Regions from separate parts of the Streptosporangium sp. NPDC002544 genome, predicted to be linked through region 1. Evidence: predicted binding sites of a transcription regulator. Region 1 holds the regulator's gene; each other region holds the start of a gene.
The links. The regulator LexA, encoded in region 1, represses DNA repair genes until DNA is damaged. The targets are predictions, from matches to a motif close to TCGAACANNTGTTCGA.
Positions count from the first base shown of each region.

Region 2: recA (recombinase RecA) is a predicted target of LexA. The motif match lies at 2,007-2,022, and genes of this name have one in related genera.
Region 3: ruvC (crossover junction endodeoxyribonuclease RuvC) is a predicted target of LexA. The motif match lies at 1,664-1,679, and genes of this name have one in related genera.

Region 1 covers NZ_JBEOWJ010000028.1:105,989-110,264, reverse strand. The annotation lists gene leuS (leucine--tRNA ligase) at 1-1,670, shown strand, start outside; gene lexA (transcriptional repressor LexA) at 1,881-2,591, opposite strand; gene ABT061_RS34335 (LysM peptidoglycan-binding domain-containing protein) at 3,235-3,501, shown strand; gene nrdR (transcriptional regulator NrdR) at 3,905-4,276, shown strand, end outside.
Region 2 covers NZ_JBEOWJ010000003.1:251,536-255,811, forward strand. The annotation lists gene ABT061_RS05895 (ATP-dependent helicase) at 1-311, opposite strand, end outside; gene ABT061_RS05900 (VOC family protein) at 541-1,029, shown strand; gene ABT061_RS05905 (DUF3046 domain-containing protein) at 1,266-1,460, shown strand; gene ABT061_RS05910 (hypothetical protein) at 1,480-1,758, opposite strand; gene recA (recombinase RecA) at 2,130-3,260, shown strand; gene recX (recombination regulator RecX) at 3,280-4,083, shown strand.
Region 3 covers NZ_JBEOWJ010000034.1:77,184-81,459, reverse strand. The annotation lists gene ruvB (Holliday junction branch migration DNA helicase RuvB) at 1-353, opposite strand, end outside; gene ruvA (Holliday junction branch migration protein RuvA) at 427-1,047, opposite strand; gene ruvC (crossover junction endodeoxyribonuclease RuvC) at 1,044-1,631, opposite strand; gene ABT061_RS37950 (YebC/PmpR family DNA-binding transcriptional regulator) at 1,821-2,573, opposite strand; gene pdxT (pyridoxal 5'-phosphate synthase glutaminase subunit PdxT) at 2,577-3,167, opposite strand; gene pdxS (pyridoxal 5'-phosphate synthase lyase subunit PdxS) at 3,338-4,252, opposite strand.

The DNA of each region.
Region 1 (4,276 bases):
CCCCGGACGCGCCGCTGGCCGAGGAGATCGTCGCCGATGACCGGCGCGAGGCGTTCGAGGCCTACCGGGCCGATGTGTCCAAGCTATCCGACATCGACCGGCTGTCCACCGAGAAGGAGAAGACCGGCGTCTTCCTGGGCCGGTACGCGATCAACCCGGTCAACGGGGAGCGCATGCCGATCTGGGCGGCCGACTACGTGCTGTCCGACTACGGTCATGGCGCGATCATGGCCGTGCCCGCACACGACCAGCGCGACCTGGACTTCGCCCGCGCCTTCGACCTGCCGGTACGGGTCGTCGTACACACCGGCCTGGCCGACCCCGGTGAGACCGGCATCGCCACCGCCGGTGACGGTGCGATGGTCAACTCCGGCCCGCTGGACGGCCTGACCAAGGCCGACGCGATCCGGAAGATCATCGAGGTGCTGAGCGAGCGGGGCACCGGCCGCTTCACGGTCAACTTCCGGCTGCGCGACTGGCTGCTGTCCCGCCAGCGCTTCTGGGGTTGCCCGATCCCGATCATCCACTGCGCCGACTGTGGCGAGGTCCCCGTCCCCGATGACCAGTTGCCCGTCACCCTGCCCGACCTGCGAGGTGAGGCCCTGGCACCCAAGGGGGTCTCCCCGCTGGCCTCGGCCGAAGACTGGGTCAACGTCTCCTGTCCCAAGTGCGGCGGCCCGGCCAGGCGCGACACCGACACGATGGACACCTTCGTCGACTCCTCGTGGTACTTCCTGCGCTATGTCAACCCCTCCTACGAGGACGGCCCGTTCGACGTCGAGGGCGTCCGCAGGTGGGGCCCGATCGACCAGTACGTCGGGGGTGTCGAGCACGCCGTGCTGCACCTGCTGTACGCCAGGTTCTTCACCAAGGTCCTGCACGACATGGGAATGGTCGACTTCGTCGAGCCCTTCACCCGCCTGCTGAATCAGGGGCAGGTCATCAACCAGGGCAAGGCGATGTCCAAGTCGCTGGGCAACGGCGTCGACCTGGGTGAGCAGATCGACGCCTACGGTGTCGACGCGGTCAGGCTGACCGTCGTCTTCGCCGGCCCGCCCGAGGACGACATCGACTGGGCCGACGTCTCGCCGGCCGCGTCCCAGAAGTTCCTGGCCCGGGCGTTCCGCGTGATGGCCGAGGCGGGGGCGGCCTCCGCTCCCGGCGTCGACTTCGCAGGTGGGGACCTGAACCTGCGCAAGGTCGTGCACCACACGATCGACGAGGTCACCAGGCTGGTCGACTCCCACCGCTTCAACGTCGCGGTGGCCCGGATGATGGAGCTGACGAGCGCGGCCCGCAAGGCCATCGACTCCGGGCCCGGTGCCGCCGACCCCGCGGTCAGGGAGGCCGCGGAGACGCTGGCGGTCATGCTCTCCCTGGTCGCGCCGTACGCGGCCGAGGAGGGCTGGGAGCGGCTGGGACACAGCGGCTCGGTCGCGGTCGCGGGCTGGCCGGCGGTGGACCCGGCGCTGCTCGTCCAGGACTCCGTCACCTGCGTCGTCCAGGTCGCGGGCAAGGTGCGCGACCGGCTGGAGGTCTCTCCGGAGATCTCCGAGGCGGACCTGAAGGCGCTGGCGCTGGCGTCGGAGAAGGTCCAGGCGTTCCTGCCCGGTGGTGCGCCGCGTAAGGTCATCGTGCGCGCGCCCAAGCTGGTCAACATCGTCCCGTAGACGTTCGAGAGGGGCGCGCGTCCAGCGTGCGCCCCCGAACGTTCATGGGCCGGCCGACGTTCGGCTCATCCGGCTCCGGCACTGCCCGCCGCTCGTCGTACCGTCATCCGAAAACACGCAGGGCGACCGGCACCCCGACGTCGGGGTGCCGGTCGCCCTGCGTGGCGTGCGTTCTTGGGCGTGTGGCCCGGAGGGTTGAAGGCGCGTGCCTCAGAGCTTGCGGAGGACCGCCACGACCTTGCCGAGCACGGTGGCCTCGTCACCCGGGATCGGGTCGTAGTTGGGGTTGTGCGGGACCAGCCAGACGTGGCCGTCCCTGCGCTTGAAGGTCTTGACCGTGGCCTCGCCGTCGATCATCGCCGCGACCACGTCACCGTTGTCGGCCACCGGCTGCTGGCGTACGACCACCCAGTCGCCGTTGGCGATGGCGGCCTCGATCATCGAGTCTCCGGTCACCTGGAGGAGGAAGAGCGTGCCCTCGCCGACGAGTTGCTTGGGCAGGGCGAAGACATCCTCGATGCTCTCCTCGGCGAGGATCGGGCCACCGGCGGCGATCCGGCCGACGAGTGGCACATAGGCGGCGGTCGGGCGGCTGACCGGGGTCTCGTCCTCGCCGGAGTCGGGATCCACCCACAGCACGGGCTCGCCGGGAAGGCGCACCTCCAGAGCACGGGGGCGGTGCGGGTCACGCCGCAGGTAGCCCTTGCGCTGCAAAGCCGTCAACTGGTGCGACACGCTGGAGGTGCTGGTGAGCTGCACCGCCTCACCGATCTCCCGCATGGACGGCGGGTAACCGCGCTGCTGCACGGAGTCGCGGATCACTTCAAGGATCTTCCGCTGCCTGGGGGTGAGGCCAAGGGAGTCACGCCTTCGCACCGCCAGATCGCTGGCGGCCGAACCGTTCTCGTTGTGCTGGCTCATACGAACTCCTCGCCTCCCGGCCTGTATCTGATATGTCGCACACAGCGACCATACAACGGCCGAAGATCATATTCAAACAATTGTTCGAATGTCCTCGATATCGGCGGCGCCGTGGTGTACAACATCGTACGGGAGTTCGATCGACATCGTGTTCGATTCACCGATCTTTCTTCGACATGTGTTCGGCCAGGTCGAGGGGATGGGGGCCACCGTGAAACCGACCGCGACGACACCACGATCCATGGCCGTGCCGAGATCCCGGACCGTGCGGCGATCGCCGGGGGCACCGCTGCTGCGCCTGGTGCCGCCACCGAGATCGGAGCCCGCTCCCGCGCCGGAATCGGGCAGGGGGGCCGGGGCGGGGCGGAGCCCGGAAGGCGGAAGGGTGCCGGGGCGGCCCGGGCGCGAGCGGGCGGCCGGGCGGCCTCGGGAGCCGGAGGCCGGGTGTGAGCCGAGGCCGAGACTCGGGCGTGGCGCGAGGCGTGGGCATGGGCCGGAGCCTCGGCGGGGGCTTGGACATGGGGTGCCGGGACGGGTGCCCGGGGCGGGAGCGGTTCGTGCCGGCGTCCGCCGCCCGGGTGCCGCCCGGCCCCGGACCGCCGGGCGGCCGCTCCGGCTCACCCGGCGTGGGAGGATCGTGGTGGTGACGGTGCTCGTACTGTTCACCCTGGGGATGCTCTGGGTCGGCGGGCGCATCGACACGGCCCTGGCGGGCGAGCGGACGGGTCACGGGGGGCTGCCCCGGATCACGGTGCACGTGGGTGACACGCTGTGGGAGATCGCGGACGCGTTGACGCAGGAGGGCGACGCCGGTCGGGCGGTCCATCGCATCATGGACCTCAACGGGCTGGCCGACTCCGAGGTCCGGCCCGGAACCCGGCTCTATCTCCCCGAGGACCTCATCCGCTGAGAAGAGGCGCATTCCGTGGGGTGCGTGGGATTTGGCCGGTGGGGTTCGAGGAAGGTGTGGGCGAGCCGCGCGGGAGGGTCCGATGAGGGTCCTGCCTGACATATCGTCTGGGACGCATGTGAGGGAAGGGGTGCGGAGTGCGTCGCCCGAGGGGCGACACGCCGAGGCGTGACGGCTGATCAGCGACTTCGTGTGGCGAGGGCCTTTCAACTTGCGTTCATGGTCGCGCACTTCTACCGTTAGACCACAACATCTAGTGGCTGCACCGCAACACTTCACCACAGATTGTGTTTCCATTACCGCATCTCGACTATTCGAGGGGCGTGCGCGAGCGTCTCGACATGCGCGCCATGGGGCAGGTGAGGTGGGTGAGCCGCTCTCGCAGCTCAAGGAGGCGACGCGCGTGCACTGTCCGTTCTGTCGTCATCCGGACACGCGAGTCATCGACAGCAGGGCCACCGAGGACGGCGGTGCCATCCGCCGCAGGCGCACGTGCCCGGAGTGCGGGCGCAGGTTCACCACACAGGAGACGGTCCTGCTCATGGTGAGCAAGCGCAGTGGCGTGACGGAGCCGTTCTTCAGGGACAAGGTGATCGCCGGGGTCCGGCGGGCCTGCCAGGGGCGGCCCGTCGGCGAGGACTCCCTGGCGCAGCTGGGCCAGCGGGTCGAGGAGAGCATCCGGGCCACCGGATGCGCCGAGATCGCGGCCCACGAGGTCGGGCTGGCGATCCTGGGGCCGCTCCGCGAACTGGACGAGGTGGCGTACCTGCGGTTC
Region 2 (4,276 bases), on a different contig from region 1:
GCGGCGCCCGCCGGGGCGTCCATGATCGTGGTGGCGGCTCCGGCGCTTCCGGGGAACCCGGCGTCCTCGCCGGGCGGGGGAGACCCGGGGGCCGAGTGCCCGGCCGCCAGCCGGTCGAGCGACCACAGAAAGGCGGCCAGCGTCTTGCCGGAGCCAGTGGGGGCGACCACCAGGGTGTTGTCACCCCGGGCGATCGCCGCCCACGCCCCCTCCTGTGCCGCGGTCGGCGCGGCGAAGGCCCCGGTGAACCAGTCCCTGGTCATCCGGGTGAAGTGCCCCAGCGCCCCGCCCGCGCCCGCCGTCTCGCTCATCGCGCCCCCTGCCTCCCGGCTCGGCCGACCAACCGGGCCACCGCCCATACTGCACGGCGCCACCGACAGAACCCGTCACCGCCTGCCGCGGGCCGGACTCATCGGCTGCGGATACGTGATCCACCGGTGCCACCGCCAGACCACCGGGCCACGCCCCAGGAGTAGGTTGGCTCCTGTCGCCACAGGCATGCTTTGGCGAACACAGGACGCATTGAGTGGTGAGCTAACGGTGAGCATCGACTACCAGGCCATCGAGGCGAAACGCGAGCGGATCAAGGCGGAGCACCTCAGGGAGAACCGTCCGCCGAGCAGCGCGAGAGGGCTGCACCACTTCGCGCTGATCTCCTCAGACGTCGAGACGACGATCAGGTTCTACCAGGACCTGCTGGAGTTCCCCCTCACGGAGATCTTCGAGAACCGCGACTACCGGGGGTCGAACCACTTCTTCTTCGACATCGGCAACGGCAACCTCCTCGCCTTCTTCGACTTCCCGGGGCTGGACCTCGGCCCCTACCGGGAGGTCCTCGGCGGGCTCCACCACGTCGCCGTCTCCGTGGACCCCTCCACCTGGGAGCGCCTGCGAGGCAAGCTGGTGGCGGCGGGCGTGCCGCACCAGGTGGAGAGCGGTACCTCCATCTACTTCACCGACCCGGACGGGGCGCGCGTGGAACTGCTCGCCGACCCCCTCGGCGAGATGTACGGCTCCCGCGTGCTCTGACGGTCCGCGCCGCCACTCAGCCGCGAGCCGGTCGCCCTCGGTTACGGTTCCCGCGTGCTCCGGAGGTCTGCCTTGCCCCCGTGGCGGCCCGTACTCCCGCCGACGCGCGGACCCCGCCCCCGCCGGTCCCCGTCCCCGGGTCTCCCTTTCACCGGGACCGGGCGACCGGGGCGCCGCCGACGTGCGGCGTGCCGGGCGCGGGCCGAGGCACGCCGGTGTGGTCTCATACTTGGGGCATGCGCCTGTCGGATTTCTGGAAGCGGATGAAGCTGCACTTCGGCGACCAGTACGCCGAGTCGTGGGCCCATGACTACGTCATCGCCGACCTCGGCGGCCGGACCGTGATCCAGGCGCTGGCCGAGGGGGTCGGGGCGAAGGAGGTCTGGCACGCCGTGTGCGGGGTGACCGACGTCTCTCCCAGGCTCCGCTGAGGGGTGGGCCGGGGGACGGTCAGGAGGGCTCCGCGGGCGGGGCGAGAAGTCTCTCCACCGAGCCGGCCGCGTGCACGGGGTCGTCGGCTCTCTCCTCGCCGTCCGGCGACCACAGAAACAGCCAGCCGTCCCTGACGGGGGTGGCGAAGACGATGGTCTGCCGGCCGCTGTCCGGATGCCATACCCACAGCACCGGGGCGGTGCCTCCGAGGGTACGGCTCACCAGCCCTCGTTGTCGCAGTTCGGCGGCCAGGGAGTCGAGATGGGCTAGGCGTTGCTGCGTGAACGTGTTGGGCACGTCGGGCACCTCGGGTCGTTTCCCCTCAGGATCACCCCAGGTCAGCCTGGTTACAACAGGCTCAGGACAATTCTCGGAAATGTCGCCTCCCGGATGGGTCCGCGCTCCTCGCGGCCACGGCCCCAGATCTGCGACCGGCCCCGTGCGGGCCCTGCGACCGGCCCTGCGTGGGCCCTGTGCGGGCCCTGTGCGGGAGAGTCCCGCGGTGGATCACGGTTCCCGGAACACGTGATGCCAACGGGCCGCGATCGAACAGTCGTTCGGCTATATTGAACAGGCCGTCACTCCTGGCGTGCCCTCCCGAAATTGTCGGCGGCACCCCGTAGCTTTCTGGCAACCGATCCAACCCGCGACCCTCCAGGGGGGCTCCCATGGCAGCTAACGACCGCGAGAAGGCGCTCGAGACCGCGCTCGCTCAGATCGAGCGGCAGTTCGGCAAGGGCTCCATCATGCGCCTGGGCGACGAGACCCGGGCGCCCATCGAGGTGGTCCCCACCGGCTCCATCGCGCTCGACGTGGCGCTCGGCATCGGGGGCTTCCCGCGCGGCCGCATCATCGAGGTCTACGGTCCCGAGTCCTCGGGAAAGACCACGATCGCTCTGCACGCGGTGGCCAATGCCCAGCGTGGCGGCGGCATCGCCGCGTTCATCGACGCCGAGCACGCGCTCGACCCCGAGTACGCCCAGAAGCTGGGCGTCGACACCGACGCGCTGCTCGTCTCCCAGCCGGACACCGGTGAGCAGGCGCTGGAGATCGCCGACATGCTGATCCGGTCCGGCGCCGTCGACCTGCTGGTCATCGACTCGGTCGCGGCCCTGGTGCCCAAGGCCGAGATCGAGGGTGAGATGGGCGACAGCCACGTCGGCCTCCAGGCGCGCCTGATGTCCCAGGCGCTGCGCAAGGTCGCGGGCGCGCTCAACAACACCGGCACCACCGCGATCTTCATCAACCAGCTCCGCGAGAAGATCGGCGTCATGTTCGGCTCGCCCGAGACCACGACCGGTGGAAAGGCGCTGAAGTTCTACGCCTCGGTCCGTCTCGACATCCGCCGTATCGAGACGCTGAAGGACGGCACCGAGGCGGTCGGCAACCGCACCCGGGTGAAGGTCGTCAAGAACAAGATGGCCCCGCCCTTCCGGGTGGCCGACTTCGACATCCTCTACGGCGTCGGCATCTCCCGCGAGGGCGGCCTGATCGACATGGGGGTGGAGCACGGCTTCGTCCGCAAGTCCGGAGCCTGGTACACCTACGAGGGCGACCAGCTCGGCCAGGGCAAGGAGAACGCGCGAAACTTCCTCAGGAACCACCCGGACATGGCGAACGAGATCGAGAAGAAGATCAAGGAGAAGCTCGGCGTCGGCCCGCGCGTCGACAGCCCGGCCACCCCGCCGCCTGCCGCTCCGGTGACCGCCGCGTCCGGCCGTGGTTCCGGTCCGGCTCCGGCGGCCGCCGCGTCCGGTCGTGGTTCCAAGGCGGCCACTCCCAAGCCGGGTGACGCCTGATTCGGGCTGAACGATGATGATGGGAGCCGACCTCGGTCCGCCCGGTGAGGTCGGGCCGAGAGACTGGGGTGCCTGGCCCGACGAGCCCCGGATCGGCTCGCCGGGCAGGAGCGGGCGGGGGCGGGGCGATGGTCTCCCCGCTTCCGAGGGGGAGGCCGCAGGTCCTGCTGGCGGCGAGTCGCGAAGCCGGAAGGGACGTGGCTCCCGCCGTGGTGGGCGACGGTCCGGGGGCGGTTCCCCGGGCGCTCTTCCTGATGGCCCCCTTCCTGACGGACCGGTCGAGGAATCTCCCGCGAGGAAGGGAGCCGGGGCCGATCCGCAGGCGGTGGCGCGGGCGATCTGCCTGCGGCTGTTGACGATGGCGCCGCGCACCCGAGCTCAGCTCGCGGAGGCGCTGCGCAAGCGTGAGGTGCCCCAGGAGGCGGCGGACGCCGTGCTGGAGCGCTTCTCCGAGGTCGGGCTCATCGATGATGAGGCGTTCGCCGCCGCATGGGTGAGCTCTCGCCATGCCGGGCGGGGGCTTGCCAGAAAGGCCCTTGCCTCCGAGCTCCGGCACCGGGGGGTGGACGAGGAGACCGTGAAGGACGCGATGGAGCAGCTCGACCCCGAGCAGGAGGCGGAGACCGCCCGTGGCCTCGTGCGGCGCAAGCTCTCCTCGACCCGCGGCCTGGACCCCGCGGTCAGGACCCGCAGGCTGGCCGGCATGCTCGCTCGGAAGGGATACGGTCCTGGCCTGGCGTTTCGCGTTATCCGCGAAGTGCTGGAGGATGATGAGGCAGAAACAGCGCCATTCACGGAAGATTCGGGCTATCCCCTCGACTAGCTCAAAGCAGCCTGACGCTAGGTCTTTGCTTGCTCGTTACCTCTCTGACGCTTAATCTCAACGGCAGTGAGGAGTTACTCCGCGCAGTGCGGATTGTCATAGCGGTGTAATACGGACAAGCAGGCTTGGCGGATGAGGGCGAGAGAGCGGGCCGGCGGGAAAAGCCGGTGAGTGATCCCTCTGGGCTCACTTC
Region 3 (4,276 bases), on a different contig from region 1:
ATGCGGTGGATCTCGTCGATGAACAGCACCTCGCCCTCCGAGAGGGTCGACAGGATCGCCGCGAGGTCACCGGCCCGCTCGAGCGCGGGCCCCGAGGTGATCCGGAGCGGCACGGAGAGCTCGGTCGCGATGATCATGGAGAGGGTCGTCTTGCCCAGCCCGGGACCGCCGCTCATCAGCACGTGGTCCGGCGGCCGGTTGCGCCGCAGCGCGCTCTGCAGCACCAGGGACAGCTGCTCGCGCACCCGTGCCTGCCCGATGAACTCCTCCAGCCGCTTGGGCCGCAGCGCCGCCTCGATGTTCCTCTCGTCGCCCTCGGCGTCCGGCGACACCAGATCCCGTTCGAAACTCACGCCGCCCCACCTCTGCTCACCGTACGGCGGAGGCGCCCGCGCTCTCCCCGCCGCCTTCTCCCCGTCGCACCTCTCATCGCGTGCTCAGCGCGCCGAGTGCCGCCTTGAGCAGCGCCGCCACCTGCGGGGTGCGGCCCTCGGCCAGTTCGGCGTCGGCCCGGGGCGCGACGGCGGCGACCGCCTCGTCCGCGTCCCGTACCGAGTAACCCAGGCCGACCAGGCCGGAGTGGACCTGATCGCGCCAGGCGGGCACGGCGGCGCGGCCGTTGAGCGCGGCGTTGACCGCCTCCTCAGGCGTGCCGAGCTTGCCCTTGAGGTCGACGATGATCCGCTGGGCGCCCTTCGGGCCCACCCCGGGGACCCTGGTCAGCGCCTTGACGTCGGCGGTGGCCACGGCCATCCTGAGCGCGTTGGGGGTGTGCACGGCCAGCATCGCCAGTGCGACCTTGGGTCCGACCCCGCTGGCCGTCTGCAGCATCTCGAAGATCCCGCGCTCGTCGTCGGTGGCGAAGCCGAACAGCGTCAGCGACTCCTCGCGGACCACCAGCGAGGTGGCCAGCCGGGCCTCCTCGCCCGTTCTGAGCGTCGCCAGCGTGCCCGGCGTGCAGTGCACGAGCACTCCCACCCCGCCCACCTCGACGACCGCCCCGTCGGGGGCGATCGCGGTCACCTGTCCTCGTACCGAGGCGATCACTTCGTGGTTCCTCTCGGGTATCCGGCCCTGCCCCGGCCGCGGAAGTAGGCCGCCGCGCTCGTGCCGGGGCCGCTCGCGGCCTTCGCGGCGGCCTCGGCCAGCCTGCTCTGGGCTCCGCCCCGCCACACGTGGCAGATCGCGAGGGCGAGCGCGTCGGCGGCGTCGGCGGGCTTGGGCATGGCGTCCAGCCGCAGCAGCCGGGTCACCATCGTGCCGACCTGCTGCTTGTCGGCCGTGCCGCTGCCGGTGATCGCCGCCTTGACCTCGGACGGCGTGTGCAGGGCGACCGGCAGCCCCCTGCGGGAGGCGCACAGGATCGCCACGGCGGAGGCCTGCGCGGTGCCCATCACGGTCCTGAGGTTGTGCTGGGCGAAGACCCGCTCCACGGCCACCGCGTCGGGTTCGAGCTCGTCGAGCCACTGCTCTATGCCGGTCTCGATCGCCACCAGCCGGGCGCCGATCTCGTCGTCGGCGGGGGTGCGGACCACTCCGACCTTGACCAGGCTCAGCGGCGCGCCCGGCCTCCCCTCGACGGCGCCGAGCCCGCATCGGGTAAGCCCGGGATCGACCCCCATGACCCGCAGTTCGGGCAACCGCACCGGCACGCCTCCGCTCGCCGAACACCTGTTCGGTGCCAGACTCTACCGCCTGAGAGCACGTCGCGCACGGCCCTCGCGGGGCCCGCGGGAAGTGTCAGCGGCGATCGAGCACGCGGGGCACGGTGAAGGCGGTCACCGCCCGGGGTTCCGCGGCGGGGACGCCGAAGCGCGAGATCACGCGTCGAGCTTCTCCATGACCTCGTCGGAGACGTCGAAGTTGGCCCAGACGTTCTGCACGTCGTCACTGTCCTCAAGGGCGTCGATCAGCCTGAAGACCTTGCGGGCGCCGTCCTCGTCGAGCGGGACGTTCATCGTCGGCATGAAGCCGGACTCGGCCGAGTCGTAGTCGATCCCGGCCTCCTGCAGGGCCTTGCGGACCGGGACGAGGTCGGTGGCCTCGGAGACGACCTCGAACTGGTCGCCCAGGTCGTTGACCTCCTCGGCGCCCGCGTCGAGGACCGCGGTCAGCACGTCGTCCTCACCCAGCTCGCCCTTGGGGACGAGCACGACGCCCTTGCGGTTGAACATGTAGGACACCGAGCCCGGGTCGGCCAGCGAGCCACCGTTGCGGGTCAGCGCGACACGGACCTCGGAAGCCGCCCGGTTGCGGTTGTCGGTGAGGCACTCGATCAGCACCGCGACGCCGCCGGGGGCGTAGCCCTCGTACATGATGGTCTGCCAGTCGGCGCCGCCGGCCTCCAGGCCGCCGCCGCGCTTGCGGGCGCGCTCGATGTTGTCGATCGGAACCGAGCTCTTGCGCGCCTTGGTGATGGCGTCGTACAGCGTCGGGTTGCCGTCCGGATCGGGGCCGCCCGTCCGTGCCGCGACCTCGATGTTCTTGATGAGCTTGGCGAACAGCTTGCCGCGCTTGGAATCAAGCGCCGCCTTCTTGTGCTTCGTCGTCGCCCATTTGGAGTGGCCGGACATCCCCTAGAGCTCCCTCACCATCTCAGCGAAATATGAATGCACACCAACATCCCCGGTAATCTCCGGGTGGAAGGATGTGGCGAGCAGCGGTCCTTGACGGACCGCGACGATCCTATCTCCAGGTTCGGCCAACGCCAGCACTTCGACCCCCGAACCCACGGATTCCACCCAGGGTGCGCGGATGAAGACCGCCCGCATGGCACCGCGGCCGGCGAAGTCGATGTCGGCCTCGAAGGAGTCGACCTGGCGGCCGAAGGCGTTGCGCCGAACGACCATGTCGATGCCGCCGATCGTCTGCTGGCCCTCGACGCCGCCCTCGATCCGGTCCGCCAGCATGATCATGCCGGCGCAGGAGCCATAGGCGGGCATCCCGGCCTTGATCCGCATCCGGAGCGGTTCGAGCAGCTCAAAGGTCTCGGCGAGCTTCCACATCGTGGTGGACTCGCCGCCCGGGATGACGAGGCCGTCGACCGCCTCCAGTTCGTGGGGGCGCCGTACGGCGACCGCTCTGGCACCCACCGCCTCCAGCGAGCGCACGTGCTCGCGCACGTCGCCTTGGAGCGCGAACACGCCGATCGTCGGGACGATGGTCACCGATGGTCCTTCCCCTGGAAAAGAAACGTCCCTTTCAGGGTATGGCCACCCCACGGATCACCCCAAACTGGTTCATAACCAGCCCTGGGCCTTCCTGGAGGGCCCTTCTAGCGCCGAAGAGGCGGCCTCCCTCAAGGAGGCCGCCTCTCCGCCGGTTTCCCTGAGTTCCGCTACCAGCCGCGCTCGGCCAGCCGGTGCGGGGCCGGGATGTCGTCGACGTTGATGCCGACCATGGCCTCGCCCAGACCGCGGGAGACCTTCGCGATGACGTCGGGGTCGTCGTGGAAGGTGGTGGCCTTGACGATCGCGGCGGCGCGCTCGGCGGGGTTGCCGGACTTGAAGATGCCCGAGCCGACGAACACGCCCTCGGCGCCGAGCTGCATCATCATCGCGGCGTCGGCCGGGGTGGCGATGCCACCGGCGGTGAACAGCACCACCGGCAGCTTGCCGGTCTTGGCGACCTCGGCGACCAGCTCGTACGGCGCCTGGAGCTCCTTGGCCGCGACATAGAGCTCGTCGGCGGGCAGCGAGGTCAGGCGCTTGATCTCGCCCCTGATCTTGCGCATGTGGGTGGTGGCGTTGGAGACGTCGCCGGTGCCCGCCTCGCCCTTGGAACGGATCATCGCCGCGCCCTCGGTGATGCGGCGCAGCGCCTCGCCCAGGTTGGTCGCGCCACAGACGAAGGGCACCGTGAACTGCCACTTGTCGATGTGGTTGGCGTAGTCGGCCGGGGTGAGCACCTCGGACTCGTCGATGTAGTCGACGCCAAGCGACTGGAGCACCCGAGCCTCGACGAAGTGGCCGATGCGGGCCTTGGCCATGACCGGGATCGAGACGGCGGCGATGATGCCGTCGATCATGTCGGGGTCGCTCATCCTGGAGACACCGCCCTGGGCGCGGATGTCGGCGGGTACCCGTTCGAGGGCCATGACGGCCACGGCACCGGCGTCTTCGGCGATCTTGGCTTGCTCGGCGTTGACGACGTCCATGATGACGCCGCCCTTGAGCATCTCTGCCATGCCGCGCTTGACCCGGGCGGTTCCGGTGACGGTGGTATCGCTGACTTCGGGCGTGCTGCTGGACACGGTCTCTACCTCACGACGGCTGCG